4 regions of the Brevibacillus gelatini genome follow, and region 1 is predicted to be linked to each of the others. Evidence: riboswitches for the same ligand, from Rfam matches in the RefSeq annotation. Region 1 holds a riboswitch; each other region holds the start of a gene.
What was found. Region 1 has a riboswitch for S-adenosylmethionine ahead of AAFJ72_RS02310 (homocysteine synthase). Riboswitches for the same ligand answer to the same signal wherever they lie in the genome.
Positions count from the first base shown of each region.

Region 2: another riboswitch for S-adenosylmethionine. It lies ahead of AAFJ72_RS13705 (homoserine dehydrogenase); the one in region 1 lies ahead of AAFJ72_RS02310 (homocysteine synthase).
Region 3: another riboswitch for S-adenosylmethionine. It lies ahead of metK (methionine adenosyltransferase); the one in region 1 lies ahead of AAFJ72_RS02310 (homocysteine synthase).
Region 4: another riboswitch for S-adenosylmethionine. It lies ahead of AAFJ72_RS15685 (pyridoxal phosphate-dependent aminotransferase); the one in region 1 lies ahead of AAFJ72_RS02310 (homocysteine synthase).

Region 1 is NZ_CP154342.1:416,020-423,441, forward strand. Features, by position in the region: gene AAFJ72_RS02290 (NADH:flavin oxidoreductase/NADH oxidase) at 1-421, shown strand, start outside; gene AAFJ72_RS02295 (DUF4129 domain-containing protein) at 526-1,860, opposite strand; gene AAFJ72_RS02300 (DUF58 domain-containing protein) at 1,857-3,047, opposite strand; gene AAFJ72_RS02305 (AAA family ATPase) at 3,052-3,990, opposite strand; gene AAFJ72_RS02310 (homocysteine synthase) at 4,245-5,549, opposite strand; SAM riboswitch class I at 5,641-5,749, opposite strand; gene AAFJ72_RS02315 (rhodanese-like domain-containing protein) at 6,039-6,350, shown strand; gene AAFJ72_RS02320 (SCO family protein) at 6,466-7,089, shown strand; gene AAFJ72_RS02325 (YqzG/YhdC family protein) at 7,091-7,422, opposite strand, start outside.
Region 2 is NZ_CP154342.1:2,846,875-2,854,296, forward strand. Features, by position in the region: gene AAFJ72_RS13685 (MFS transporter) at 1-1,051, shown strand, start outside; gene AAFJ72_RS13690 (CcdC family protein) at 1,160-1,639, shown strand; gene AAFJ72_RS13695 (VOC family protein) at 1,735-2,541, opposite strand; gene AAFJ72_RS13700 (CapA family protein) at 2,618-3,772, shown strand; gene AAFJ72_RS13705 (homoserine dehydrogenase) at 3,784-5,046, opposite strand; SAM riboswitch class I at 5,128-5,237, opposite strand; SAM riboswitch class I at 5,356-5,463, opposite strand; gene AAFJ72_RS13710 (DinB family protein) at 5,557-6,078, opposite strand; gene AAFJ72_RS13715 (cyclase family protein) at 6,131-6,751, opposite strand; gene AAFJ72_RS13720 (Gfo/Idh/MocA family protein) at 6,738-7,422, opposite strand, start outside.
Region 3 is NZ_CP154342.1:4,075,061-4,082,482, forward strand. Features, by position in the region: gene AAFJ72_RS19675 (sensor histidine kinase) at 22-1,164, opposite strand; gene AAFJ72_RS19680 (polysaccharide deacetylase family protein) at 1,161-2,177, opposite strand; gene metK (methionine adenosyltransferase) at 2,321-3,532, opposite strand; SAM riboswitch class I at 3,665-3,765, opposite strand; gene AAFJ72_RS19690 (S8 family peptidase) at 3,953-6,517, opposite strand; gene AAFJ72_RS19695 (SLAP domain-containing protein) at 6,808-7,422, opposite strand, start outside.
Region 4 is NZ_CP154342.1:3,217,606-3,225,027, reverse strand. Features, by position in the region: gene AAFJ72_RS15700 (methylated-DNA--[protein]-cysteine S-methyltransferase) at 1-277, opposite strand, end outside; gene moaC (cyclic pyranopterin monophosphate synthase MoaC) at 535-1,017, shown strand; gene AAFJ72_RS15690 (MFS transporter) at 1,021-2,316, shown strand; SAM riboswitch class I at 2,413-2,527, shown strand; gene AAFJ72_RS15685 (pyridoxal phosphate-dependent aminotransferase) at 2,616-3,797, shown strand; gene AAFJ72_RS15680 (hypothetical protein) at 3,957-4,427, shown strand; gene AAFJ72_RS15675 (PLP-dependent aminotransferase family protein) at 4,600-5,805, shown strand; gene AAFJ72_RS15670 (family 1 encapsulin nanocompartment shell protein) at 6,027-6,875, opposite strand; gene AAFJ72_RS15665 (IMEF encapsulin system ferritin-like cargo protein) at 6,912-7,422, opposite strand, start outside.

The sequences.
Region 1 (7,422 bases):
AGTGATTCCAGAAGACATGCCGCTCATCATGCGCATCTCTGCCGTGGAATACGTGGATGGCGGTTACGGGCTGGACTACAGCACCGAGCTGTGCCGCAGGTACAAGGAAGCAGGCGTGGACATTTTCCATCTGTCGAGTGGCGGAGAGGGCCCAATCGGCTCCGGCGGACGTCCGGGAATCCATCCTGGCTATCAGCTTCCGTATGCACGGGCGATCAAGCAGGCACTGAACGTTCCCGTCATCGCGGTAGGGAACCTCGACGATCCGAAGCTGGCGGAAGCGTCGCTTGGCAACGGCGACACCGATCTGGTCGCAGTAGGACGCGGCATGCTGCGCGATCCTTACTGGGCCCTGCATGCGATCCAAGAGCTGTCGGCGGACGAAGTCCAACCGCCGAAGCAGTATGTGCGTGCATTCTAATTGCATTTTTTGGTAAGTAGGAGGGGCAACCTTCCATGCCGCGCTATGGCGGACATGGGGGAAGCCCCTTTTTTGTGTAAAAGTTTACATAATAATAGGGAGTTTTATCCACCTGGATCGCTTGTCTGCCCATAGGCCACCAGCGCTTGCACAGCCTGCTGCATCTCCGCAAGCTCCTGCTGCGACAAGGGACGCTCCAGGTAACGATACTGCTCGTAGAAGGCAGTGATTTTGCCTGCCAGCTCCAGCTGTACCGCTGTCAGTGCAGGATGCTTTTGCAGCCGCTGCAAAAACTCTTGTGTCGTCTCATGCGGGTGAATCGTGACCCCTTGCTTGTCCATCGTCTGCAAAAAACGGAAGTAGGCGTAGCGGGTTGCGTCATCCGTTGGGCCAAACGGTTTTTGGAACCATTTGGAGACATCCCATTCGGCCGCCGCTTCGCCCTCAGTAGAGGGAGGCAGCGGGGCCAGATCCATCGCGGGGGCTGCTGCTTTTTGCTCCGCCTGCCCTTGACGATTGCGCCTTTTCCACATGTACCTGCCCAACAGAAACAGCGATACGACGACGGCAAGCCCAATCAGATAAGGCTCCAGCAAGGAAAAGAGCGGCTCGCCCTGGCTGACAGGGTCCAGGGGAAGATTGCCGCCTTGCCCATCGTTGTTTAATGCATGATGAACACGCTGGTCTTTGTCCAATACTTGCGAAAGCCCGGAAATCCACTCTGTCAGCTTCTGCAGGACAGGCTCGATCAGCATGTAAAGCCCGGTGCCAAGCGGTCCCTTCACCCAGGACCAGAGCAGGGCCAAAATACCGAGCAGGGCAGAGGCAGCCGCCACATAGCCAACCGTCAAAAGCAGACGGGTTGTTAGCACCTGACCTGCGAGCAGAAGACGGAGGCGGGCAGGCAGGCGGATGGGGAGAGCTTCCTCCCGCAGCAGGTAGGCTCCGATTGCGATCAGCACGTAGCTTCCGGTAACAAGGGCGAGCATGCCGAAGTAAGGGGCAGGCGAAAACGTGTCGGGATGAACGGCTGTTCCATACAGAGCCGCGACAACAAGCTGGAGCAGGCAGACCATGAAGGCCAGGACGAACCGCCGCAGCAGGCTGACATGGCTGATGCCATTTGCCGCCGCTCCTTGTATGCGCCAAAAAAAGACGCCTGCCAGAGCGAGGGCGATCAGCCACGAGCCGTACAGAACAAAGCTAAGCACCCCCACGCCAAGCACAAACGGATAAAGCAGCAGATGCAGCACGGTATGTCGGCCGCCGTGGTGATACAGCCAGCTTCCCGCGATCAGGAGCAGACAGCCGGCGAGGCAAAAGAACAGCAGCGCACCAAAACCTGCCGTCATCCAGCCAAGCATCATCAGCGATGCGCCAACAAGCAGCGTTTCCAGCCAAAACGTAAGCGTCCAGCGGCCCACGAGGGAAAAGCTCATCGTGCGATCACGCTCCTTTTTTCCAGATGTGACCGTTCATACTGCCTGACCGTCACCTGTTCCCCGGATACGTCGAGCACGGCAATGCTGTGTCCACGCCGTACCAGCCGCTCCACAGTCGTCTGGGGCAATTCCTCTGGCCGCGCCGTTACGAGGATGATCGCTGCCTTTGCCGGACTTTCCTCCAGACGGCGAAGTAGACTGGCAAGCGGTGTGGTCACGTAATGGTGCATTTGCGCGAGCTGGGTCATGACGTGCAGATGGTGCGTCTTGCCGCTGCCAGCAGGCATATGAAAATGCTCGCGACCGCGCTGCCTGACGGTGAGAAGCAGTTCGTAGCCAATCGACATTTTGCGGCACAGCATGGACAGCGCGGCAAGACTGGAGATGACCCGTTCATTGACCTCGTCGTTATGCCGCTGCTGCATCGGTTCATACGATGGCAAAATATGACCGACGATCCGCCAGTTTGGATGGGCGGTGTGCTCGAAAAGTCTTGTTTCGAGCGTGCCCGACCTGGCAGTCGTTTTCCAATGAATATGCTTGAGCCGATCTCCCGGCATATACGGCCGCGTTCCCCGCAAAAAGGTGACATCCTCCTGTTGCCGTTGGCGCGAGAGCCTGCTTCCGTTCGGCTGCGTCTCTTCCAGTGACAGCGGAGGAAGCGGGAGCGGCAACGGGTAGACGAGCAGGGAAAATGACAGCGACAACGGCAACGAAGTGGCTTCCCCGGCGAACAGCGGCATTGTCTCCGATTGAATCTCCGTCAGCCAGACGGTGCCGCGTTTGTGGGGGGTAAGCGTCAAGGTTCGGGTGGCGCTTCGGCGCATGGGCAAGTCGAAGCGCAGCCGCACTACCGTCCGCTGGTTGCTTGTGTTTACCTCGTCGCCGCCGTCGACCGTGACGTGCTCAGGCAAGGAAAAACGTACCCATGTAGAGGGCAACGGCAGCCAGGAGCGATTGTGCAGGCGGACAGTAATCGTCACAGGCGTGCCAGGCATGACGCGGGTTTGGTCGCTTGTCCACTCCAGCTTGAGCCATTTGGATAGCGACCTGGCCCACCACTTTTGGGCGGCTGGCATGAAAAAGAAAAAACCGCCAAGCAGCCAAAGAAACCAACTGCCGGAAAACAGCGCGAAAAGCAGAAGGAGAAAGCCAATCACATGAAAGGTTTGCTTCGTATCCATCCGGCTACACGCTTTCCTCGACAGGGGCGGGCACGCTCGACAGGATCTGCGCCACCACTTCCTCTTCGGTAACATGCAGCTCCGCTTCCATGGACAGGCGGATGCGATGGGCGGCAAGGCTCGGGAAAACAGCCTTCACGTCGTCTGGCAATACATAAGTGCGGCCAGAGACAAAAGCGTATGCCTGGGCTGCGCGCAGCAGGGCGAGCATGGCGCGCGGACTGATGCCGACATCGACGGAGCGGTGGCTGCGCGTCGCTTCCGTCAGGTCGATGACGTAATCTTCCACCGCCTGACTGACATGGACGGCTGTTACTTCTTTTTGCAGGGCGGCGATTTGTTCCACAGACATCACTGGCTGCACGGTCTCCAAAGGAGAGGTGCTGCGGAATCTGCGGAGTATTTCTTTTGCATCCTCGCGCGTGCCATAGCCGAGCGACAGACGGAACAAAAAGCGGTCCAACTGGGCTTCGGGCAGGGGATAGGTCCCTTCAGATTCAAGCGGGTTTTGCGTGGCGATCACCAGCAGCGTCGAGGGCAGCGGCAGCGTGATACCTTCGATTGTGACCTGGCGTTCTTCCATGCATTCGAGCAGGCCGGATTGTGTGCGCGGCGTTGCGCGGTTGATTTCGTCCGCGAGCAAAACGTCCGCGAACACAGGTCCTTTGCGCAGCTCAAACTCGTTCGTCCGCTGGTTGAACACGTGCAGTCCGACTACATCGGAAGGCAGCAGGTCAGAGGTGAACTGCAGGCGGTTGTACGTTCCGCCGATGGCCTGCGCCAACGTTTTGGCGAGCACGGTCTTGCCCATGCCAGGCAAGTCCTCCAGCAGCACATGCCCGCGCGCCAACAGAGCAGTCACCAGCAGGCGCACCTGCTCTGCTTTTCCTACAATTACGCGGTTGACAGAAGATAAAAGACTATCCAGAGCGGGATGGGTCATGGAAAATCTCCTTTATTATAGATAGGATTGAAAGGCGGTTGATCGGATTTTATTATACAGGGAATATCCTGTATTTTACAAATTTTCGCAAACTGATTCCACTGACGGCGGCGACGACGATGAGCGCTCCGATGGCGATGTAGAGGGGCCGAGCACCTGAAAGCTAGCAACAAACAGAAGACAGCACCCAAAAAAATAAAGCGACACGCAACCCCCATAAGAGATGCGTGCCGCTTTTTACGATATAAGCAAACCTAGTTAACAGCAGAAGCCTGAACAGCCCGTTGCAGTGCCTGCTCCAGATCGCCGATGATGTCGTCGATCGCTTCTGTGCCCACCGACAGCCGGATCAGTCCTGGCGTTACCCCGGCGGCTGCCTGTTCTTCCTCCGTCAGTTGCTGGTGCGTCGTGCTGGCCGGATGGATGATGAGCGACTTGGAATCGCCTACGTTTGCCAGATGAGAGAACAACTTCACGGATTCGATCAGTGTTTTGCCTGCCTCGACACCGCCGCGAATGCCGAAGGTGAGGATGGCGCCAGCGCCTTTTGGCAAATATTTTTGCGCAAGGGCGTAGTGGGCGTCACCTTCCAGGCCAGGGTAGCTGACCCACTCGACCGCTGGATGCGCGGCGAGGAATTGGGCTACGGCCAGGGCGTTCTGGCTGTGGCGTTCCATGCGCAGGTGCAGCGTCTCCAGACCTTGCAGGAACAGGAAGGAGTTGATCGGGGCGACGGCTGCGCCGATGTCGCGCTGCAGTTGGACGCGCGCCTTGATGATGTAGGCGAGCGGTCCGACTGCTTCCGTATAGACGACGCCGTGATAGCTCGGGTCTGGTGTCGTCAGGCCCGGGAATTTGCCGTTGTTCCAGTCAAATTTGCCGGAATCGACGATGATGCCGCCGATGGCTGTGCCGTGTCCGCCGATGAATTTGGTCGTGGAGTGCACCACGATGTCCGCGCCATGCTCGAATGGACGGCACAGGATCGGCGAAGCAAACGTGTTGTCCACGATCAGCGGAATGCCGTTTTCGTGGGCGATGTCCGCAATTGCCTGCAAGTCCGCTACGTCAATGCGAGGGTTGCCGATCGTCTCGCAGAAGACCGCCTTTGTTTTTTCATTGATGAACGCCCGGAAGTTTTCCGGATTGGACTGATCCACAAAGTGAACCTTGATGCCAAATCGCGGGAGTGTGTGCGCAAAAAGGTTGTACGTACCGCCGTAGAGGCTGCTGGATGCGACAATTTCATCCCCGGCCTGTGCGATGTTCAAGATGGAAAAGGTGATCGCTGCCTGACCGGAGGAAGTTGCCAGAGCACCGACGCCGCCTTCGAGAAGGGCCACGCGCTTTTCAAAGGCATCCTGGGTCGGATTCATGATGCGGGTGTAAATATTGCCGAACTCTTTCAAGGCAAACAGGTTGGCAGCGTGCTCCGTGTCGCGGAAGACGTAGGAAGTCGTCTGATAGATCGGAACGGCGCGCGAGCCTGTTACGGGGTCTACTTCTTGTCCACCATGGACAGCGAGGGTTTCCGGTTTCCATTGTTGCTGGTCAGACATGCTTATCTCTCCTTCATATATGGGGGATTGGGGATAAAAAAACGGAGCCATTCTCTGAGTAGAAGAAGGCTCCGGATTATACACGGGAGTGCACTCATCTCTCAGAATCTATGGATTCTGCAGGAATTGGCACCGCGCAAGGCTTGCTTGCTGGTTGCCGGGTTTCATAGGGCCAGTCCCTCCACCGCTCTTGATGAACATGTTGCTTCAATTATTGTCATAATTGTATGAAAGGCTTACGGAGCTGTCAATATTTAATTATAAGTTTTCAGGTTGGATTTTCGTGAATTCTCTCATGCTCACCCGTGGCAGGTGTCCGCAAGCAGCGCTTTTTTGCGCAAAAACAAACCATTTCTTACCCTGTCACAAATTTGTCCCTGGATCCTGGCGCTTTCGTCGCCCTCGTCGTTAGAAAATGGCATGCCCCTATGATATGATGGGAGTGGCAGAAAACGACGAAACGATTGTACATACAGGAGGAAAAACGCGATGAGTCATGGCGTGAAGGAAATGACACCGCAGGAGCTCTTGGAAAAGCTTGCTGCAAATGAAAAGCTCCAGGTGATTGATGTGCGTGAGGTGGAGGAGTGGAACGAAGGCCATATCAAAGAGGCCAAGCTGATCCCGCTCGGCTTTTTGCCGCACCGCATCGACGAGCTGGACAAGGAGCTCCCGGTGGTTTTGGTATGCCGCAGCGGTGCGCGCAGCCACCGAGCGACCGAATATTTGTCTGAACTGGGCTTTGACGCTACCAATATGGTCGGCGGCATGCTGGCTTGGCCTGGCGAGAAGGAAGTGTAAGCCGGATACGATTGCGACCGCACTGGCAATGCGGATGTTTTCGCCCAAAAAGAAACATGCGCCTTTTCGCGGGATTGCGGCGGGCGCATGAGAAAAGCAGGGGAGGAAGAAATGCGTGAGTGAGGGAGCACAGAAGCACGGGTCCGCGCTGCAGCGCCATTGGTTTACGGTGCTCGCAGGTGTGATTATCCTTGCGATTGTAGGCGTGTTGGGCTACAAATACATGGCAAAAGAGCCGATTCCCGTGATGAAGCCGATTGCCGATTTTACATTGGACAACAGTGACGGCACGTCGTATACGTTCTCGGAAGGAAAAGGCAAGGTGCGGCTGGTCGAGTTCATGTTTACCAACTGCCCTGACATTTGCCCGGCGACGACGTACAACATGTCCAAGCTGCAAGAGCAGCTCAAGGAGAAAAAGCTGTTTGGCGACGAGGTTGAGTTTATTTCCATCACCTTTGACCCGGATTTTGACACGCCAGAGGTGTTGCAGCAGTATGCGGCGAAGTTCAAGGCGGATCAGAGCGGCTGGAAGTTTTTGCGCGGCGATGCCCAGACAGTGGAAAAGGTAACGAAGGATTTCGGAGTCGCGGTATTGAAGCAGCCTGACGGTTCCTTTGCCCATACCGCCCGCATGTTCCTCGTCGACGGCGACGGAAACATGCGCCGCGCCTACGGAATGGCAGCCGACATGGACATGGAGCAGATGATGAAGGACATGGAGCAGCTTGCAGACTGAATCAGGCTGATTCCTCGAACGTAATCTGCACGACATGCTCGGTCTGATTTTCAAATTCAATATGCACAAGAAGCGCCCACCTGCGATTGCCCTCCTGGAGCAAGAGCTTGAACGTCTCTTCCGACGTGGTGGGCGTTTTTGCTGTGCGCCCGACGTGCAGGTAATCGACGATCTGCGCATGCGGATATTTTTTCATCGTCTCCTGCATCGCCAATCTGCCCCATTTGGCATACGGCGGCTGGGCGCAGGCAGGGTCGTACTGGAAGAAGAAAAGCAGCAGGCTTGCCAGGAGGGGAGTCAGGACGCTCCGGGCAAAGAGCGAGGTGACAAAGG
Region 2 (7,422 bases), 2.1 Mb from region 1:
CCTTGTCGTAAGCATTCTGCTCGCACCGAAAGCAGGCGTCATCATCGACATGTACGACAAAGGAAAGGTCATGTTCTGTGCCAGCCTGGCTCGTATCCTGAGCCCCGTGTTTATGTTTCCCGCGCTTGCCTACGATTCAATCTGGTGGATGATCGTTTCGCTGATCGTCATGCAAGTGTCGGCGGCCTTTTACTTCCCGACCGTGCAAGCTTCCCTGCCTGCCATCTTGAGCAAGGATGAACTGCTGAAAGCGAACAGCGCCTACTTGAATATATCCACGCTGTCGCGCATCGGCGGAACGGCTCTCGGGGGGATTCTCGTCGTCTCCATGGAGCTGTCCATGCTGTACGTCTGCTCGATGATTGCGTACGCGGTCCTCGCCGTCGTCACGCTGTTTTTGCGCATTCCGGCAGTCACCTCGCGCAACATGAAGGAAAAAGTGGAGTTTCGCGAAGTGCTGCAGATTGCCCGCAAAGATCCGGCGCTGTTTGTCGGGCTCATCAACAACGGCTTGATAACGCTGTTTTTGGGCGGCATCAATCTGCTGATTCTCAACCTCAGCGAGCTGCAGCAGGAGCCTCAGCTCATGGGCTGGATTTACACAGTCGAAGGAACGAGCATTTTAATCGGCGGCCTGCTGGCCAAACGGTGGATCGGCGGCAAAAACCTGGTCGCAGCCTCCACGCTCATGCTGTTTTTCTTTGCCCTCTCCCAGTTCGGGATGTCGTTTGCAGCGCAGAAAGCGATGGTGCTATCCTCGTTTTCCGTGTTCGGCTTTGTCGTCGCCTTCTTTTTCCCGGTGCTTTCGACGATCTTTCAGAAGCGGCTGCCCGCCCACCAGCAAGGACGGTTTTTCTCCTTCAAAAGCATGCTGGATCGCGGCTGTTTCCTGCTGGCACTGGGAATTACCGGGATCGGCCTGGACTTGCTCGGCATCAGTGGCTACCTGCTGTTCATCGGCTCGATAACCCTTTTGTCCGGCATCCTGACGTTCGTTTACAGCAAAAAACACAGGCTGGATGTCCGCGAAAGCGACGAGGCAGCCGCCTAGCAATCGCACCGCTTGCCTGTCTGCTGCTTTTCCCTGCGCCTCCATTTGGTGTACACTAGAAAAAACAACGTTGAAAATTTGTTGCAAGTCTTTGGAGGCGTTTTTCCCATGCAGATCCTATCTTCCCCTGCACTCGGCATCCTGGTTCCGCTGTTGATGGCGACTGCGGTCATCTTTGTGCGCATGCGTCGGCAAAAAAAGCCTGTGTCCGCAAAGAGCATCATCCTGCCGCCTTTCTTCATGTCGACGGGCTTTGCGATGTTTCTCTTTCCAGAGGCAGCACTCCCGCCGATGTACGATCTGGCCGCTTTTGTCACGGGGTTGTTTTTCTCGATTCCTTTGATTATGACCTCGCGCTTTGAAGTGATCGGCCGGGACATCTACCTCAAGCGCTCCCGGGCTTTCTTCTTCATCCTGGCAGGGTTGCTCATCATCCGGTTGATTATCAAACTGGTGATAAACGACAGCTTTACCCCGATTCAGACGGGCGGACTTTTTTTCTTGCTTGCTTTTGGCATGCTTGTTCCTTGGCGTATCGCGATGCTGTACATGTACAAGCAATTGGCGAAAAAGACGTTTGGCACGTAATGATGTCTGGGAAAAACGAAAAAGCAACTGGTTTCCTCCTGTGCTTGAAGGAAATCGGTTGCTTTTTTTGCGGAGAGTCGTCCGCCAGGGGACAATCAAACCAGATACATCCCGCCGCATATGTCGTACGAAAACGGCTGCGCCTTTGCCGCCCCCATTTTCGCAAAAAAGGGACGTTCCCCGCGAGACGTGAGCGCCTGCTGCGCTACTCCAGCCTGCGTCGGTTCACACAGGACGATGCTTCCACCCGGCAGCGCAAACGTCACACAGCGCGCGCCCAGCCGCTCATCGGTGAACGCTTCTGCGGCCTGCCACCCGAACCACCGCGTCCAGTCCGCCGTCGCCGCGCCCAGGTCCGCGACGGCGTAACCGACTGCCAGAAGCTCGGTGGCGCCGTTTGCATGGGGAGCAATGATCCCTCGCTGTGTCAAATCTGCCTGCCGCTCATCGTCTGATTCTTGCCACTCTATCAAAAACGGCATGTTTCGGGCAGTCTGCGGATCTTCGGCAAACAGCATGCGCCAGCGCAATGTTTTTCCGTCGTCTCTTGTGCGGCTCCCGTCTACCGGCCCGATGAGCGTAAGTCCAAGCGCCCGAAATCGCTCTGCCCACCGATCCATTTCGCTGGTGCGCAAGGCGATTTGCCCAAGCCCTTCGCCAAGACCGTGCTCGGCTACCAGCTGCACAATGAGCGGATTGTCGGATTGCCCGGCAACAACGGCATCCTCGACAGCCAAAAACTCCACATAGGACAAGCCGAAATAGCTGAGACTGTTCCATGTCCCCCAACGGGTGTGCCTGCCGCCAGGTACAACGTGAAATCCCACCTCGCGGAACAGCCGCGCTGCTTCTTCGGGCTGCCGATGGACAAAATGAACCAGATGGTCAAAGAACAATTGCATCTTTTTTCGCCTCTTTTCGTATTAGCTTTATCATAGCAAAATTCACCATCTTTTCATCAACGAAGAAAGGAGAACCATGATCGAGACGAATTACAGCCGGACGCGATCCCGGCAAATGCAGAGACGATCCATGCGGCGCAGGGCATGGAAAAACACGCTTCTTTTCAGCTTGCTCGCCTGCGTCGGGGCAGGAGCTTATTTCAGCTTCACGACACTCGACAAGCACAAAGCCCCTGAAACCAATCCCGCGCCGACTCACGCCGCTGTACAGGAGCAGACTGTCCGGCTCACCTTTGTCGGCGACGTGATGATGGCCGGAAATGTGGAAAAGGTTTTGCTGGAAAAAGGCTACCACTATCCGTTCACGCATGTGCGCGAGCTTTTTTTACAGGATGACTACACGATTGCCAATCTGGAGTCGCCGCTTACGACCAGAGGGACGCCCGCAGACAACAAGGCGTTCGTCTACAAGTCCTCCCCTTTGGCTGCGCCCGCCATGCAAGCAGCCGGCATCGACGCGGTCAATCTGGCGAACAACCACTCGATGGACCAGGGGGTAGACGGCTTGCTCGATACGTTCGACGCTCTGGAGCAAAACCGGATCGCTTACGTCGGAGGTGGTGTCGATTCCGCACGCGCCTACGCTCCTGTGTTCGTGGAAAAAAACGGGATCAGGCTCGCCCTCTTCGGCTTTAGCCGGGTGATACCGGAAGTTAGCTGGTTCGCGCAAAAAAACGCGCCAGGACTGGCAGGGACGTATGATCCCGCCATGGCCGTCCAAGCCATTCAACAGGCGAGGGCACAAGCGGATCTCGTCATCGTGATCGCCCATTGGGGAAAAGAGCGGGAAGACTTTCCCGTCGAGCATCAAAAAGAGCTGGCAAAAGCATACATCGACGCAGGCGCAGACCTGGTCGTCGGCGGCCATCCGCATGTCCTGCAAGGCTTTGAACAGTATCGCGGCAAATGGATCGCCTACAGCCTGGGCAATTTCATTTTCACGCGATCAACCGAGCCGAAAACATGGGAAACGATGGTGCTTCAAGCAAGCTGTACGAAAAACGCCGTCTGCAGCCTGACCATGCTTCCTTTTCACGCCGAGCTGGGACAAGCGGTGCCGATGAATGCCGCGGACGGAGCCGCGCTGCTCCGCCGAATCGAGTCGCTCTCGGAAAACGTGCAGATTGACGCGGACGGCCGCATACAGGCAAAGGATGGGCAAGAAACGTAGCTTTTCGTATTTCAAGCTGTTTCAAGCAGCGGGAAGCAGCGCACCTCCAGACCAAAATCGCTTTTCAGCACTGCCTCGTGCTCTTCGCGAATCCCCGTTGCGATCAGCCCCGCACGCAATACGCCGCCCAGGTCGAATTGCACTTTCAGCTTGGTCACAGTCACGCCCGCCTCGCGCAGGAAATGCAGCACGCGATCAGGTGTGGCCGCGGGACACGACCCTTCGAGATAACACAGCACGCGCTCGTCCTCACCTTGAGCCGGCTGTGCTTCCGCCGTTTTTTCCTTCCAGGCCGGATGCGGGGTAAACGGCTGCGTCAACAAATAAGCCAAATCTTCCACGACGGCGCTTGCGGTTGGCAGCTCGCCTGCGCCTCTGCCCGTAAACAGCAGATCGCCGACGATGTTCCCCGAAAGCTGAACAGCGTTGAAGGAATCCTGGATTTGCGCCAGCGGATGGGCGAGAGGCAACATCGTCGGCTGAACCGAGAGCCGGATTCCCTGCTCCGTTTTTTGCGCCTGGGCAATCAGCTTGATTCGGTAGCCAAGCTCGCTCGCGATACGGATGTGGCCGGGGGACAAATCCGCGATTCCTTTGCGCACGACATTGGCAAGCGGCAGCGATTCGCCGTACACAAGCTGCGCGAGAATGTACAGTTTGTACATCGCGTCGAACCCTTCCACGTCAGAACGCGGATCAGCTTCCGCATACCCCAGCTCCTGCGCCTGCTTCAACACTTCCTGATAAGGGAGCTGTTCGGCTTCCATCTTCGTCAGGATGAAGTTCGTCGTCCCGTTGAGAATGCCGCGCACTCCGTGAATATCGTTCGTGCGCAGAAACTGTCGAAGCACGCTCAAAATCGGGATACCGCCTGCAACACTCGCTTCGTAGGCCAGATGGACCTGATGCCGGTTTGCCAGTTCGACCAGCTCTGGGCCGCGTTTGGCAAGCAGCTCCTTGTTCGCCGTTACCACGTGGCACCCTTTTTCGATCAAGGCACGCACGTAGTCGTACGTCGGCTCGACGCCCCCCATAACCTCGACGACAATGTCTACGTCACTTTTCAGCACATCCTCGAAATTGGTGGTCAGCAGGGCGGGATCTACCTGAACGGCCCGTTCTTTTTCCGAATCGCGGACCAACGCTTTGACAATCTCGATGCGTTTGCCCAATCGTGCGAACAGCTTTTCCTGCTGCAACCGAATCGTCTTGATAACGCCACCTCCTACTGTTCCCAATCCCAACAACCCTACCTTGACTACACCTGCACTCATTCCTGTCACCTCATCGCATATTTTTACCAAAAAGAAAAAACCTTCTTGCTAAGAAGAAGGTTTGGCATCAAAAAAGCCTTCTCCTTATCTCCCAGGACGCTTCCGTCCTGCAGGAATTGGCACCTTGTCACACGCTGTGTAACGGTTGCCGGGCTTCATCGGGCCAGTCCCTCCACCTCTCTGGATAAAGATCATTATGAATTTTTGCACTGCTTCGGCAGTCTGCAAGCATGCACAATCGTGTTCAAAACATCAAAAAACCTTCTTCGCTAAGAAGAAGGTTCGCCATGACTGCTATGATGTACCCGCTTCTTATCTTTCGAGGCGAAAACGCCCCGCAGGAATTGGCACCTTGTCGCTGTTCGCAACGGTTGCCGGGCTTCATCGGGCCAGACCCTCCACCTCTCTGGATAAGAACCTCGTATGCTGTTGAGCCTATTCTAAGAAATTCCAAAGCATTCGTCAACAAGTTTCTTTCTCGTTTTTACTCGCTTCGGATGAGAGGGCAAGCTAATTAGCCAGTCCGTACCTTTCCCGTAGGATGCGGCAGTGGTGGGCCTCATGCCCGGCGATGACATACGCCAATGTGCGCGCAGACAGCTTGTTGCCGTTCGCGTTTCCCATTCGCGTCCACGCTTCCTCCGCCACTCCCCGCAACTGGGCGAGTGTCGCCTGCCGAACCGCCTGGTATTCTTCGAGGATGCTTGCCAAGTCGCGCTCCTGGAAAAATGCTTGCGAGACATACGCATTTTCGTCAAATCCGGCGAGCGGCGTCTCGTCTCCCCTGGCAATGCGCAGCAGCCGATAGCTCATGATCCGCTCTGTATCAATGAGATGTCCCAGCACTTCTTTTACCGTCCACTTGCCTGCCGCGTAGCGATACGCCAGTTGCTCCTCCGTAAGCCGGGAAAACATCTCGACGGTTTGCGCTCTTTGCTCCGCCAGGATCGCAGCCAACTCACCATCCGGCACCAACTGGACATAATAGTCAAAATAATCCCCGTATTCCTCGCGATTCGGTCTCCCTGGCATGCTCTGATCCTCCTTTGTTTTTGGAAAATGATGCGGTTATTCCTGGCAGCTTTTAACCTTGCCAGCCCTCAAACAGCAGCACTCTTGCCGGTGCAGCGTCTGTGCCCACCAGCTTTAACGGGGCCGCAACCATGAAGTATTGGCCCGCAGGAACTTCACGCAACCGCAAGCCCTCGATCACAATCACCCCTGCGCCAAACAACGTTTTATGGGTGGGATGCCCTTCCTGGCTGCGCTCGATGCCCAGTGCATCTGTGCCGACGCCGCGCACGCCTTTTTCCACCAGATACTCCGCACCATCCTGTGCCAAATAGACGAATTCGAACGAAAAAGCATCCTCCCACGAGTTTTTCGTTTGGAACAGGACAAAATCGCCCGGCGCAATGTCGCAGCCCTCCAGCTCTGCCCGTCCGATCTTGTCTTCTACGTGCGTCAGGTCGAGTACGCGGCAGTTTCCCACCAGCTTTTCCAGTGAAATGCTTTCAAAAGTCTCCCCGTCTTTCACCATGTGCAGCGGCGCGTCTACATGTGTACCGGAATGGACATCCATGTCGATCCTCGATTCGGTCACATAGCCGTTTGTTGCCGACAAAATCTTCGGCTGCTTTTCCGGCTTGTTTTTGTACACCGTCATCCCTTCGAATATGGGGGCAGACACATCATACATTTTCATCGCGCTTCGCCTCTCTTATTTGCTCTTCTTTTTCTGTCCCAAGCTGCCTGCTTTCGCGCTGCAAGTCGGCCGGGAATACGACGCCCATCTGTCTTCTCGCTTCATCCATGACTTCCATCGTCAACAGCGAGGCGGCATGTGAATTCGTCGCTGACTCTCTGGCGCCTGCGGCAGCAAGCCGGATGAACTCCCTGATTTCATAGTGCATCATTTTGGGTGTCTGCGGCCTGGTCACGTCCTCGATCCGTCCGTCCCGGTAGCGAATCTCGATGCGCGTCAGGTGATTGATTTTGTCAATGACCATCGTGGCGTCCTCTCCCTGGATTTCCGCCGGCTGATAGGAGGTCGTAATCTTGGAAAAGCTGAGAATGGCATCCATCTCTTTGTACTTCAATAACATGCTGCCTTCGCCATCTACCCCTGACGTCAGTACAATTCCTTCTGCCTTGACCTGATCCGGTCTGCCAAACAGGATGATCGCAGGATAAAGGCAGTAAATCCCGATATCCATCAACGCCCCGTTGGAGTAGGCAGGGTCAAAGGCCCGCAGCACCTCTCCCGCGCGGTACGCATCATAGCGGGAGGAATACTGGCAATTACTGGCGATAAAACGGCGGATTTTGCCCAGCTTGGGCAGATGGTCCTGAATCGCAAAAAAGTTCGGAACCAGC
Region 3 (7,422 bases), 860 kb from region 1:
GTGTACATGATCTGTATCGGTTCATACTTTTAACGGTATTTGAAAAATTACCTTTGTTCCTTCGCCCGGAGTCGATTGCAAATCCACACTGCCTTCCAGCAGTTGCACGCGCTCTCGCATTCCCAAAAGCCCAAAGGAGTTGCCGTTTGCCATGCGCTTTTCCAGATCGAATCCGACTCCATCGTCTTTGACGACGAGACTCAGCGACTCCTGCAGAAACTCCAGCTTCACTTGTACCGAAGAAGCTTTCGCATGCTTTTCCACGTTGTTCAGGCATTCCTGCACGAGACGGAAAATCGCAGCCTTGACAGAACTGCGCAGCGGCGGCTCCACACCAAATACTACCAGATCAATGGCAGCATGGATACGTTCTTCGCACGTCTGGATATATTTTTGCAGAGTGGGCACCAGTCCAAGGTCATCCAGAGCCATTGGGCGAAGGTCAAAAATAATCCGTCTTACATCAGCCAGGCTCAGCCGGACCATTTCTTTCAGTTCGTGCAGTTCCATTTGCGCTTCCAAAATACGCTCGTTTTTCAGCATGCGCTCCACGATTTCGGAGCGCAGCACGACGTTTGCCATCGATTGGGCCGGCCCGTCGTGAATCTCGCGCGCGACACGCTTGCGTTCTTCTTCCTGGGCCTGGATGATCTTCAGCCCCATCAATTGAGTCTGCTTGGCCGATTCCAGCGCTACTCCGATCTTGCTCAGATCACCAGTCAAATAACCGAGCACGACACCCATCTGGGAAACCAGCTTCTCAGCGCGAACGATGGTTTCCTCCAGCGTCCGCAGTTGCCGCTCCAGATCGTTTCGCCGGCGCTTCAGGTTGTTTTCCCGCTCGCGGTAGATGGATAGCTCCACCTGAATCCGGCTCGCTTCCTCGTAGGCGATGCGAATGTCGTCTTCCGTATACATGTGGAAGTTGCGGCTTACCTGAACGAGCTTGTTGCGCGACTTGCGATAGGCCAGCTCCAGCGCATCGACTTTTTGGATGACCTTCGAGATTTCCTGCCGAAGCTCGTGCAACTCGAATTTTAACGAGTTGCCTTGCTGCCTGGCGTTTTCGGCTATATCAAAAATTTGCGTTTTACTCGTTTCCACGGTTTCAATGGTTCTCTTAATCACCCCATCCAGCACGCTGATGTCGATCACTTTGTTCATGATTGTTCTCCTTCGAACTCTTTTTTCGCCTTCGTGAACAACTGATGGAGTATGACCTCATCTACATCTCGCAGTCCCACATCGTTTCGCGGGATGGCGAACGGATCTACCCCTTTTTTCACAAAACCGGGTGTAGAGGTAAAGACATATCCGTAGCCCGCCTGCCGCGCTGTCTCCAGTACGATGGGATTCGTATAGCCAAAAGGCAATGAAATCGCTTTTATCTCCCGGCCCATCCATTTGTTCAAGCCTACACGAGACATACTGAAATCAACGTAAAGTCGATCCCTGTATTCCTCCTCATTTTCCAATCGTTTCAAATCTTGCAAGTAGACGGGCGCCGTCTCCGGTCCCATCTCTCCCCATTCATTCCGTGCTTCCTCTTCGTGCAGGCTGTACGTATGCGAACCAATATCAGCCAGCCCGGAGTGAAGCATTTCCATGACTTGCTGACGCGTCAGCGGCGTCGTCATGTTCTCCCGTTTTCGATCGGCTACATCTCGCAAGCGCCCTGCAATCACAAAGTTCACTGACGGGTAGCCGTATGTACGCAAGATGGGAAAAGCCTCCGTGTAATAACTCTCATAGCCGTCGTCAAACGTAATCAGGACAGCATTCTCTGTCGGCAAGCTCCCTGTATCCACAAACCGCAAAAACTCATCCAACGAGATCGGATGCAAGTCGTTTTCGTGCAAAAACGACATATGTTTTGCAAATTGCTCCGACGAAATCACGTACCGCTGACCCGATTCATCCGTGACATGGTGATACGTCAGAACGACTACCTGATTGTTATACCACTTTTTCGGCTCTACCGTTGCTTTTTCATTCTGCGTGACGTTTGGCTCAGCAATTTCCGCCGCGCTTATGCTTATAGACGTATCTACTTGGGGAAAAGGTTGCGCTTTTTGCGCATTATTTTTAAATTGGTAAAAATGACCAATCCCTGCTGTAGACACAATGAGCAGCAAACAAATAACAAACACGGTCAGGAAGAGCCTTCTGTTCGGCAAAGAAACCCCTCCTTATTTTCCTCTCTAGGAGATTCGACACAGTCCTACATTTTCCCTTCGATCAAGACCCACTAAAAAATGGGAAATTTTCCCATAACAAAAAGAGCCCAGTAGCATTACCAGGCTCTTGCTTGTTGTCGTTCTTATTTTGCCAGTTGAGCAGCTTCTTGCTTCAAAATTTCTGCTTTGTCTGTTTGCTCCCAAGGAACATTCAGGTCATTGCGTCCAAAGTGGCCATAAGCCGCTGTTTGTTTGTAGATAGGACGACGCAGGTCGAGCTGCTTGATGATGCCAGCCGGACGCAGGTCGAAGTGTTTGCGGATCAGTTTCACCAGGTCTTCTTCGGAAACGGTTCCTGTACCGAACGTATCGACAGAGATGGATACAGGCTGTGCTACACCAATGGCGTAAGCCACTTGCACTTCGCATTTGTCAGCCAGGCCGGCAGCCACGATGTTTTTCGCTACGTAACGAGCAGCGTAAGCACCGGAACGGTCTACTTTCGTCGGATCCTTACCGGAGAACGCGCCGCCGCCGTGACGAGCGTAGCCACCGTAAGTATCTACGATGATTTTGCGGCCAGTCAAGCCAGCATCCCCTTGAGGTCCGCCGATGACGAAACGGCCAGTCGGGTTGATGAAGTATTTGGTATCAGCGTCCAGCAGTTCAGCTGGAACAACTGGTTTGATGACATGTTCCATCAGGTCTTGCTTGATTTGCTCCAATGTCGCTTCTGGAGCGTGTTGAGTAGAAATAACGATTGTGTCGATGCGAACTGGTTTGTCTCCATCGTACTCAACCGTTACTTGCGTTTTGCCGTCAGGACGCAGGTAAGCGAGGGTGCCGTTTTTGCGAACTTCAGTCAGACGGCGCGCCAGCTTGTGGGACATGCTGATCGGCAGTGGCATCAGCTCAGGAGTTTCGTTGCAAGCAAAGCCGAACATCAGTCCTTGGTCGCCTGCACCGATTGCTTCGATCTCAGCGTCAGTCATTTTGCCTTCGCGCGCTTCCAGTGCCTGGTCTACGCCAAGAGCGATGTCAGCGGATTGCTCGCCGATCGCAGTGATAACGCCGCAAGTGTCAGCGTCAAAGCCGAACTTTGCACGATCATAACCGATTTCACGAATAGTGTCGCGAACCAGCTTTTGGATGTCTACGTACGTGTTGGTGGTGATTTCACCTGCTACGAGAACCAGACCGGTAGTTACGGAAGTTTCGCAAGCTACACGAGCGTTTGGATCCTTGGCCAAAATCGCATCCAGAATGGAGTCGGAAATTTGGTCACAAATTTTATCCGGATGTCCTTCGGTAACAGACTCCGATGTGAACAGACGACGACCCTTTTGCAAAGCCATGAGAAAATACCTCCTTTGACCTCATACAAATAGTTTGGTAGCCGAGTCAGGATTTTATCGACGTAAACGCAAATAAAAAACCTTTTCCATCTTTTGGAGGAAAAGGTTTGAGCGCTTTTAGCTTCCTTCATCCTCTTATCGGCCAGAACAGATTTCCGTCCTGCTGGTTAGCACCGCTCCAGACGGTTGCCGGGCTTCATAGGGCCAGTCCCTCCGCCTGCTCTGGATAAGAGTATCCATTACGGATTATAGAATAATTGTTTTTTGAGGTGGTGTCAATAGACTTTTACAGAGGACTTTTTTGGCCGAAACCGCCCTGGGAAAAACGCTGCTGAATTGCCTGCGGGAAGCATCTGAGGTGATCTGCTGTGCGCTTTTCCGTGTGCGATCCGGCGAGGCTGTACGTTTTCGCTTGTACGCTTACACTTGATACGACTTGGCGAGCAATACAACAACCTCGGCCCGCGTAGCGCTTCCCTGGGGCTTGAAGTTCGAGCCGTACCCATTCAGCCAGTTTCTCGCCGTCATGGCCCCGATTGCCGGAGCTGCCCAGTGGTCGGCCGGAACATCGCGATAGCTCGATGTGCTGCGGCTGTTCAGCGCCAAGCCCTTCGCCCTGGCGATCATCACAGCCATTTCCGCCCGCGAAACAGCCAGGTCAGGCTTGATTTGACTGTCAGGATACCCCTTCAAGATCCCGAGCTGATAAGCCACTCCAAGGGTGTTGTACGCCCAATGCTTTTTTGGCAGATCAGAAAATGCTTCCTTTCCCGAATAGGTGGTAGCTACTTTGGAGCCAGTAGCGCGCATCGTCTGCAGCAGCATGGTGGCAAACTGGGCGCGGGTGACTGCCTGGTTGGGCTTGAACGTCGCATCGTCAAAGCCTTTGACAATGCCTTTGGAGCTCAGCCTGGCAATCTCTGTACGCGCCCAGTGGTCGGAAATATCCCGATACCCCGAGACGAGCGGCTGCTGCGTGACCGTCAGTTTGTAAGCATCGTACTTGAACGGAATGCCGCTGTTCAGGCGCACGTAATACTTGCCTTTTGGCAACCGCAGGCTGAAAATCTCCTTGCCCCGGTCGGACAGCTCTGCCACTTCATTTGTCGATGCGAGCGCGTAGTTCATGTTTTTCTCGCTGTAAAGGGCGATGCGAAACCCGCTGGATACGGGAATGAACGGAGCGCGAATTGTGACGTACGAATCTGTATGGAGCGTAAATTGAAACCAGTCTGAATCCGATGCCGTCGGGATGGTTCCGGTCATGACCCCTCCGGCGGCGAGCGGCGAGGCCCTGCTGTACGTGTCATTCGGTTCGTTCAGGTCTTTTTTCAGCGGAGTGAAACCGAGATCCAGGCGGTATTCACCGTTTACCGCATTTTGCTGATACTCGCTGACCCGAATGTAGTATTTTCCCGGAGAGACTTCCTTGCTCGCACGCTCAGCCGGGTGATCGCGGTCGTCGTTGTCGTAGATCGGGTCCCAAACCGTATTATTTCCGTTCTGCTTCCCTATGGCAAGCACCAGGTCCACCCGCTTGTTGTCGGGCGTCACTGTCACATCCAGATGCCCGTACTCGCGGACGTAGTAGGAGAACCAGTCCTGGTCGCCCTCCTGGTGGAAGTTGCCCGTGACGCTGATCTGGTTGCCGACAAGCGGTCTTGCCGTCGCCATCGTATCGTTTGGCTCATTGCGGTCCGGGTTGATCGTGAACTTGCTCGTCAGCACGTATGTAAACGCATTGACGCCGCCGTTTCGCATCAGCTTGATGTTCATCCTGCCCGCTTTTGCCGGGACGGTAACGGTATCCCCGTTTCCAAAATAATGCGTAATCGGCGTCCGGTTTTCGGAGTAAAAGGTAGCCGCCATGGCGGAGGATACCCCGGAGTTAATCTTCGCCGTAAAGCTGACTTTGCCGTCATACGGTACGTCCATCTTAAACCAGTCGACCGTGTCGTTCGGCCCCAGGTTGCCGCGGATTTGCTGTTCAATCGGGAATGCCTTGGCCCGCTGCAATGTGTTGTTCGGCTCCAAAAAGTCACTGGAGAGTGCGCTGCGCACTGCCTTGTTCACGTCCAGCAGTCCGTAGCCTGTCTGCCGATCCCAGCCGCTCTCGCCAAGATCGGTAGCCGTCTGGTAAAGCAATTGCCTGACATCGAGCGGCGTCAGCTTGGGATAACGCGCCAGGATCAGGGCCGCCGCTCCTGCCACTTGAGGCGCTGCGGCCGATGTACCGGAAAACGATCCGTACTTTCCGCCCAGCTTCGTCGTATATACGTTAAGCCCCGGCGCCACAAGATTCAGCTCGGGCCCCGTATTGGACTGAGAGATCACCTGGTTTTTCCCGTTCACAGCCCCTACCGCAACCACTGTCGGGTAGGCTGCCGGATAGGCCACGCGGCTTGCTTCGTTGCCGCTCGCTGCGACGAGGACCGCTCCGCTTCTCTCCGCCCGGTCGATTGCCTCTGTCAAGGAGCGGGAATAGGAAAGGCTGCTAAACGACATCAGGATGACTTTTGCTCCCCTGTCGAGTGCAGTATTGATCCCTTTGGCGATCATGTCCACATTTGTCACAGCGTCTTTGTTCAAAATCTTGATCGGCAAAATCCGGGCATTCCAGACTACCCCTGCAACCCCGATGCCGTTGTTGCCTTTTGCCGCGAGAACCCCGATCACTTCTGTACCGTGCCCGTTGTCATCCTGCGCGGATTTTCCGGGGTTGACCAGATTGACGCCCGGCAGCAAATTCCCTTTCAAATCAGGATGGTTGTAGTCCGCTCCTGAATCGAGTACGGCAATCGTAATCGCCTGGTTGCTGTTCGCGACCGACCATGCCTTGTCTGCCTTGATCTGGCTGATGTGCAGCTGGTTGCTCAGATAGCTGTCGTTGGAAGCAGGCGCGGCAGCGAGTGCAGCCCGTTCGCCAAGCGGAGCAAGCGTGAGCAGCATCGCTAATGACACGGCTATGTGAATCGATTTTTTCATAAAAAACAGTCCTTCCTTACTTTCCCCTGCAACGAGCGCAGCAAGAAAACCTCTGTCGCAGCTCTCTACCTGGAGCGCCCGCGCTGTAGTGGAAGGTTTTGTTAACGTAGCGAAACCAATAAACACGTGCGCTTACCATTTCCCGTACGTTCAAAAAGATACTCAAGTATTGTGCTTCTCGTCCTAGCATAGCGGATGAAAAGGGCGAAAAGCAACCCTGTTTCCCCAAGATTTGGAACGTTTTAGCAGGCGAAAAACCCTTTTCACCATGGGCAAAAAGGGTTTTTCGATTATTGCAGCAGGCCTTTGTTGTCTTCGAACCCAGGCTCCGCGTATGCTGCTTTGTCATTTTTGCGTTGACGCGCCTTTGGAATAAAGGCAGTCAACTCCTCCACGTTCACTTCCGACTTTTTGATCGAAGTAGCCGGGATGTCAAACGCCCAGATGCGCTGGCTGTTTGCTTCCACCTTCATGTTTTCCAGGGTGTAGTTGACACGGGCTACCGCATCGCCTGCCTTGTCGTGAACGATGATCGGCACCTCGGTAAACTCCAGGCGCTTCTCCAGTCCGTTGCGGAATACAACCACGACTTTCAGCCCTTTATCCTTGCCTGGCTTGATGTCGAGGACTTGCAAATCTACCTGTCCTTGCTCCACAGGAGCTTTCTCTTTCGCCTTTTGTACATAGTGTGCTTGTTCGTCCGCACTCAGACCGATATTCAAGTCTTCACTCTCCTCGACGCGGCGTTTTTCCGGCTTTTTAAAGGTCAGAGTCAGCGGCACTTCCTTGTCAGGGATGCGGTCGAACTCCTCCCAACGGAACATAAATTCCATCGGACGGCTGGCCATTTGGCCAACAGGACCTTTTTCCATCAAATCAAACGTCTTTCTCGCTACTTCTTCGCC
Region 4 (7,422 bases), 1.7 Mb from region 1:
AGAGCTGGAACGGCGTGCCCTGCAGATCTAGCGGGAGCGAGAATTGCTGCCGCGTTCCTTGCAGATACTCGCTGATTTCCGTCACATAAGGGGCGAGCTGTTCGTGATCCTGGACCAAAGCATGGCGGGGCCTGCGCCGGGCGAGCCACGCGGTCAGCTCTTCCAGCGGGCTGTTTTGGGAACCGACGAAGCACAGCCCCTTGGCTGACGCGGCAAGATACAGGTTCCAATGATTTACGGTTACTTTTGACCAGTACACATATTGTTTCTCCGTCATTTGTTCAACGCCTCCAGACGATCCCGTTTTCCGTTGCTTGCTGGTTGTTGTACGCACAGTATACCTTCGCCGCGTTGCTTTTGTACGGTTTTGCGAGTAGGATAGCAAGATAGTGAAAGCCGCAGAAGCAGTTGATAGCGATGTTCCCATTGCTTTTCACAGGCTGCGGGAGTATGGTAGGAATAAACAGATGCCAGATGGCAGCCAGGCTTTTTGGCTGTTTGCGAGTGTCGCGTACATGGAGGACGGATTGTTGCATGAAAGATCAGTTGACGCATTTTAATGAACAAAACCGCGCGCGGATGGTAGATGTCTCGGAAAAAGACATGACCAAACGGGAGGCTGTGGCAGAGAGCAAAATCGTCATGAAGCCGGAAACGCTCGCCCGCATCCGCGAAGGACGGGTAGAAAAAGGGGATGTGCTGGCAGTCGCACAGGTAGCGGGTGTCATGGCAGCGAAAAAGACGTGGGAGATCATCCCGATGTGCCATCCGCTGCCTTTGACCGGGATTGACATTCGCTTCACTTTTGAAAACGAGACGACGCTTTCTCTGGAAGCATCTGTGCGGACGACCGGAAGAACGGGCGTAGAGATGGAAGCGTTGACGGCTGTAAGCGCCGCTGCTCTCACCGTGTACGATATGTGCAAGGCGATGGACAAAGCAATGATAATCGGCCCGACTTGCCTGGTGAGCAAAACGGGCGGGAAAAGCGGCGATTTTCGCCGGGGAGAGAACTAGACCATGAAACAGAAATGGCAATCCTATCCGAGCAGCATTCGTCTTCTGGCGATTGCTGCGATCATTTTTTCTACAGGAATGGCTTGTATTTGGCCGCTTGTCACCATCTATATCCATGATTATTTGGGGAAGCCGCTGACCGTAGCGGGCTTTTTGCTGTTATTGAACCAGGGGGCTTTTCTGATCGGCAGCATCGCAGGCGGCATGCTGTTCGACCGCTGGGGGAAAATGCGCACGATCCTTTTTTCCTCTGTCGGCATTATTCTGATCTCTGTCGGGCTTGGCGTCACGCATGACTTCACCATGTATACGGTCTTGCTGTTGCTGAACGGACTGTTTTACGGCATGCTGTCTCCGGTCTTGAATGCGCTCGCTGTTGTGCTGTGGCCGGAAGGCGGGCGAACCGGAATCAATACGATCTACGTCGCGCTCAACGCCGGGGTGGCGGCGGGCTCTGCCCTTGGCGGTTTGCTGGCGAGCATCTCGTTTGCCTGGACGTTCTTCGGCAACGCCATCCTGCAAGTCATTGTGCTCATCATGTTCGTACTCACCCTGCCCCGTCAGCTCAAGGCAGCGGCGGACGGGTCCAGTCAGGGTGAGCAAGCCAATACGGCGGGCACTCCTGCGGCTGCCGGGCAAAGCGCTGCCCATCTGAATCCGGGTGATGCGCTTGCGCCGCTGCAGCAGCTGCCGCCGAAAAAAGTGGCGTGGGGCGCACTGCTGCTCTTGTGCAGCGGGCTTTTCATCTGTTGGATTGTCTACGTCCAATGGACAACGGTGTTGTCGACCTACATGCAGTCGCTGGGGATTTCCTTGCGTCAGTACAGCTTGCTGTGGACGATCAACGGCGGCCTGATCTTGTTCGGACAGCCGCTGATTGCCTGGGTCATTCGCCGCTTCGCCCGCACACTGCGCGCGCAAATGCTGCTCGGCTCCTACGTGTTCGTGCTGTCGATGCTGATTTTGTCGCAGACGACCTCCTACGCTGGCTTTGTCGCCGGCATGTTCATCATGACGCTCGGAGAAATGCTCGTCTGGCCGGCCGTGCCTGCCGTAGCGGCAGAGTTTACGCCACCAGGGCGCGAAGGCTTCATTCAGGGCCTGATCTCGGGCACAGGATCGGCGGGACGCATGCTCGGACCGCTGCTCGGGGCGATCATTTTCCAGCACTTCCAGGCGCAGGGGCTGTTGTACATCATGGCGGGGCTTGCCTTGCTGTCTGTCGCGCTTTTTGCCCTGCACAGCTCTTTTCAAGGCCGTACGGGAAAAGTGCCGCAGACGACCGCAGAAAAGATGTAAGCAGGAAAAAGCGGCTCGCCGCGCGAAGCATCTTGACACGTTCGGAACGCGCAATGTAGTATGAAGGAGATTAAAAACAGTATATTCCGTGTGCTTTACTTATGAAGAGAGGCGGAGGGACTGGCCCTATGAAGCCCGGCAGCGGATCTGCGCGCTCGTGCGATGCAGATGCTGTGCCAAATCCAGCAGGAGAATTCCTGACAGATAAGGACGTGACCAAGTTGATCTCCCCCTTTTTCTGTACGGAAAGAGGGGGTTTTTGTTGTACATTGGCCTAAAAAGAAAGGAACTGAAGAAAGATGCGCATCCAACCTTCCGATATGATTGATCGGCTCCCCACCCAGTTTTTTGCGACATTGGTGGCAAAAGTAAACAAAGTCATCGCGAGTGGGCATGACGTCATTAATCTGGGCCAAGGCAACCCTGACCTGCCTACGCCGCCGCACATTGTAGAAGAGCTGAAGGCGCAGGCAGAAAATCCGCTGCATCACAAGTACCCGCCATTTTCCGGCCGTCTGGAGCTGAAGCAGGCAGTCGCACACTGGTACAAGCAACAATTTGATGTGGACCTCGACCCGGAGGAAGAGGTAGCCATCCTGTTTGGAAGCAAAACCGGCCTCGTGGAAATATGCCAGGTGCTGATGAACGCAGGCGATGTGGCACTCGTACCGGACCCAGGCTATCCGGATTACTGGTCCGGCGTAGCGGTCGTAAACGGGCGGATGTCGATGATGCCGCTCACGGCAGAAAATCAGTTTTTGCCCGACTACAGCAAAATCCCGCAAGCCGATCTGGACCGTGCCAAGCTGATGTTTTTGAACTATCCGAATAACCCGACAGCAGTGAACGCTCCGTTTGAATTTTACGAAGAAACGATCCGGTTTGCCCGCAAGCACGCGATCGTCGTCTGCCACGATTTCGCGTACGGCGCGATCAGCTACGACGGCAAAAAGCCTGTCAGCTTCATGCAAGTGCCGGGGGCAAAAGAGGTGGGCGTGGAGTTTTACACGTTGTCCAAAACGTACAATATGGCCGGCTGGCGCGTAGGCGCGATGGTCGGCAACCGCGAGCTGGTAAGGCTCATCAATCTGATTCAGGATCACTACTTCGTCAGCCTGTTTGGCGCTGTTCAGATGGCGGCAGCCAAAGCGATGACCGACTCGCAGCAGTGCGTCCATGATCTGGTCGCTGTCTACGAAAGCCGCCGCAACGCGCTGTTTTCCAACCTGCACCGCATCGGCTGGCAGGCTACGCCATCGCAAGGCTCGTTTTTCGCCTGGCTGCCCGTCCCGGCAGGCTTTACTTCGGTCGAGTTCTCTGATTTGCTGCTGGAAAAAGCGCACGTGGTCGTCGCACCAGGTGTAGGCTTCGGCCCGAGCGGAGAAGGCTACGTGCGCGCCGCCCTGTTGTCGGACGAACAGCGCCTGGCAGAAGCAGTACGGCGGATCGAGCAACTGGGGCTTTTTGCAAAAACAAAATAGGAATGCAGCAGGGGACCACACTTCCTGAGGTTGGGGAGTGTGGTTTTTCTGACGCTGAGACATACAGGAATAAAAATCATTCTCAACGTTGACAGATAATGATTTTCATTATACGATGTTGTTAATGATAATTAATCTCAGCAGAAGCGGGAGGGTATTATGCGCTATCAGATTAACGGTTACACGGACATGTACACGGTGATCGCCAACGAGCGGAAAATCGGTGGAGCCATTGAAGCAGCTCAGGTTCGCCTGCGCACAGGTGAGGTTTTCACCAATGCGGTTCTCACTCGTCTGGAAATGTCCGGTGCGCATTTTTGCTCGATCGGCTTCGTGACAGAGGAAGGCAAGCGGCTGATTGTGCATGTGGACGACATCAGCATGATCGCGGACGCGCGCCACGTCAATGTATGTGAGCTTGCCAATGAATGCATGCGAAAAGAAAAGTGCGCCGAGCGCCTGAAGCGTTTGAAGCGCCTCTGTGAGCTGAACGAAGGAAGCTGTACGCCTACCTTCCAGGAAGAGGCGTTGCTTTTGGCAGAAGACATTGGCCTCGAGGAAGCGCGCTCCCATGTGGATTTGTCCTTCCTGCCGCATGCAGAAAAATCGCGGGTTGTCCGCATCGCGTAGAGTATTTCCAACCACGCTACATATTTCGCCCCTTTCCCTTTTTCGGTGGAGAGGGGCTTTTTGCGTACGCTCGACATAGTCAAAACCTATTTGCGCCATAGCTAGCGGGGATTGGACTTTGCCTGAGGTCAGTGATAAAACAAGAATAAGCAAAATCAAGGGGGAACGGGACATGGAGTATTCTTTTTCAAAATCAGTAGACGCATTATCCTCCTCGGCTGTCCGGGAAATCTTGAAGCTGACCCAAGGCAATCAAGTGCTCTCGCTCGCAGGCGGGCTGCCGGCTGAGGATTCTTTTCCGATTGCAGCGATGCGCGAAGCGTTCAATCGGGCATTTGATCTGGGTGCCAAATGTTTGCAATACGGTTTGACTGACGGATACATTCCGCTTCGCGAGTGGGTTGCCTCACGGATGAAGCAAAAACATATGAACGTTGGCGTGGACAATATGCTGTTGACCACGGGCTCCCAGCAGGCCGTCGACTTGCTGTGTCGGGTCTATCTGGACGAAGGCGACGTCGTGCTGGTAGAAAATCCGACGTATCTGGCTGCGGTCCAATTGTTCCAGTTCCGCGGAATTCGCATCATTCCGGTACAAGGAGATGCAGATGGGATGGATCTGGACGATCTCGCGAAAAAAATCGCCCAGTATCGCCCGAAAATGGTTTATGTGATTCCGACTTTTGCGAATCCGACAGGAAAAGTATGGAGTCTGGAACGCCGCCAAGGCTTGCTCGCCCAGTGCAAAGCGAACAATATCCTCATTCTGGAAGACGATCCGTACGGCGAAATCCAGTTTGACGGAGAAGCTCCGTACCGTTCCATTTTCTCACTTGATGAGCATCCGACAGATTCCTGTGTCGTGTACACGAGCACGTTTTCGAAAATCGTCGCTCCCGGTGTGCGTACCGGCTGGGCTATCGGTGACAAGCGCGTCGTCCAGATGATGGTCAAGGCGAAGCAAGCCGTCGACCTGCAATCCAGCACGATTGACCAGATTGCGCTCCATGAACTGCTCTCCCGCTTCGATCTGGATAGCCACATTGATAAAATTCGCGCTTCCTACAAACAGCGGATGGAGTGGATGAACGAGCTTCTGCTCGCCCAAAACTGGGACGGCGTTCAGTGGGAGAAGCCAAGAGGAGGCATGTTCTTCTGGGTGAATTTGCCCGAGCATGTGGATTCGGAAAAACTGCTGGCCCGCTCTGTGCAAGAAGGCGTGGCATTCGTTCCGGGCAAGCCGTTTTACGCAGCGGAGCCGCAGGCAAATACGATACGCTTGAACTACACGTTGCTCAACCGTGAAGACACCGAGCTGGCGATTGCCAGACTTGGCAAAGCATATGCAGCATACAGTCAAAGTCTGGTAACGCAGTAGCAACGTCTGCGCCTGCGAAATCGTTTGGCGAACGAAAAAACCGCACCAAAAGACAATCATGCCAACAGAAACCGGCTGGTTGTCTTTTTTGTTTCAAAAAAAAACGTGCCCATCGACGGTAAAGTCAAATGGACACGTTTTTTTCAGATAAACTGGCACTGAAGCGCTGAGCTTCACAGGCGGCTGTCTGATCGAAGCACAAGCCAGCCCAGGCCATTTTTTTATTCTTCGGTTTCCTCCAGCGTGCAAATCGCGCTAGGACGCTTGATGCGCAACACCGCGCACTCGTAGACGCGGAACAGGCTGTTCATTTGCTCGTCTCCAAGGAAAGCGGTGTCGAAGTCTTCCGCAATCGCCAGGTCCAGGTTGTGACGGCCGGTTGCGACCAGCACACCGGAGCGGCCCTTGATCGTTGGCGACTGGTACACGCCGTCCGTGACGAGGTTGCGTACATGGTCGATCTCAAGAACATTCGTGCCTTTGTGCACGCGGTGCAGGAGAGCGTACAGCTCAGGCGACACAACCAGGGCGTACGGGCCGCTGTGGCCCATTTTCAACAGCTTGTTGCGCGCTTCCACAATGTCTGCGAACGCGTTGCCGGACTCCATCCAGTCGCTTTTCAAGTGCGTGAGACGGCCTTTTACATTCATCAGACCAGGCAGGTCGAATTCAGCCGATCCGTTGAAAATCAGGTCGTCTTCCATCAGGGCGCAGCTGGCAGCGGCGTTTGCAGCGGCGCTCATGTCAAGCGGCATGCCGAGTGTGCGCGCTTGCGCCACGTCGCGCCAGTAGAGCATGAAGTCTTTGTACAGAATCGGGATCGTCATGCTCACACGGCGGCTGGGCTGTGTCATTTCCAGCGATTCGCCGCGCAGGGAAAGACCGCCGAAGCGGGATTCATCGTACACGTCGTTCGTAATCGTCTGGATACCCTCGCCGAGCGGGCCGTAAATGTCAATGAAACGGCGTCCCACAAGTTGACGGCGCGCCATGTCGATTACAGTGTCGTCCAGCTGGCTCCATTCATCTTTTGTCAAGGGAGAGTCAGGGTATTTGCGAAGCTTGTCCATAGCGTAACCTCCAGGTCATATAAGATCGTTGTTTCCTTACAGTCCTTTCAGACTTCCTACTGTAAGCCCCTTTTTGCCGGAAACAGCCTTGGCCGGAGCAGAATGCTTGATGACGGAAGCAACACCGTTCGCAGCGGAAGCAGAAGCTTTCAAGTGATCCACCTGATGAATGTCGTGTCCTTCGTCGTGGTCGGTCAGATCCGGGCGGGACCCGTCAGAGAACCGCTCGCTCAATGAGGCCATGATTTCTTTCACTTGCAAGTAGTCGGCGTGGGTTTTTTCGCGCATGCCGTCCAGAGTCTGGCGAGTTTCTTCATCTTGAAACTCGTACAGGGAAAGCTCCAGGTGTTCGCGGAAATTGTGCAGGCCAAAGCGCTCCAGGTTCACATCCGACAGCATTTGCGAAAGCTCGCGGTCGCTCAGCTCGGCAAGCGTTTCTTTTTCGGACACTTTTTCCAGGTAAGGAATCAGTTCCTGGAGTCGTCCCAAGCGCTGTTCTTCTTCTTCCAAAATGTGATGGTAGTACAAGCGTGTATGCTCGTCCTGG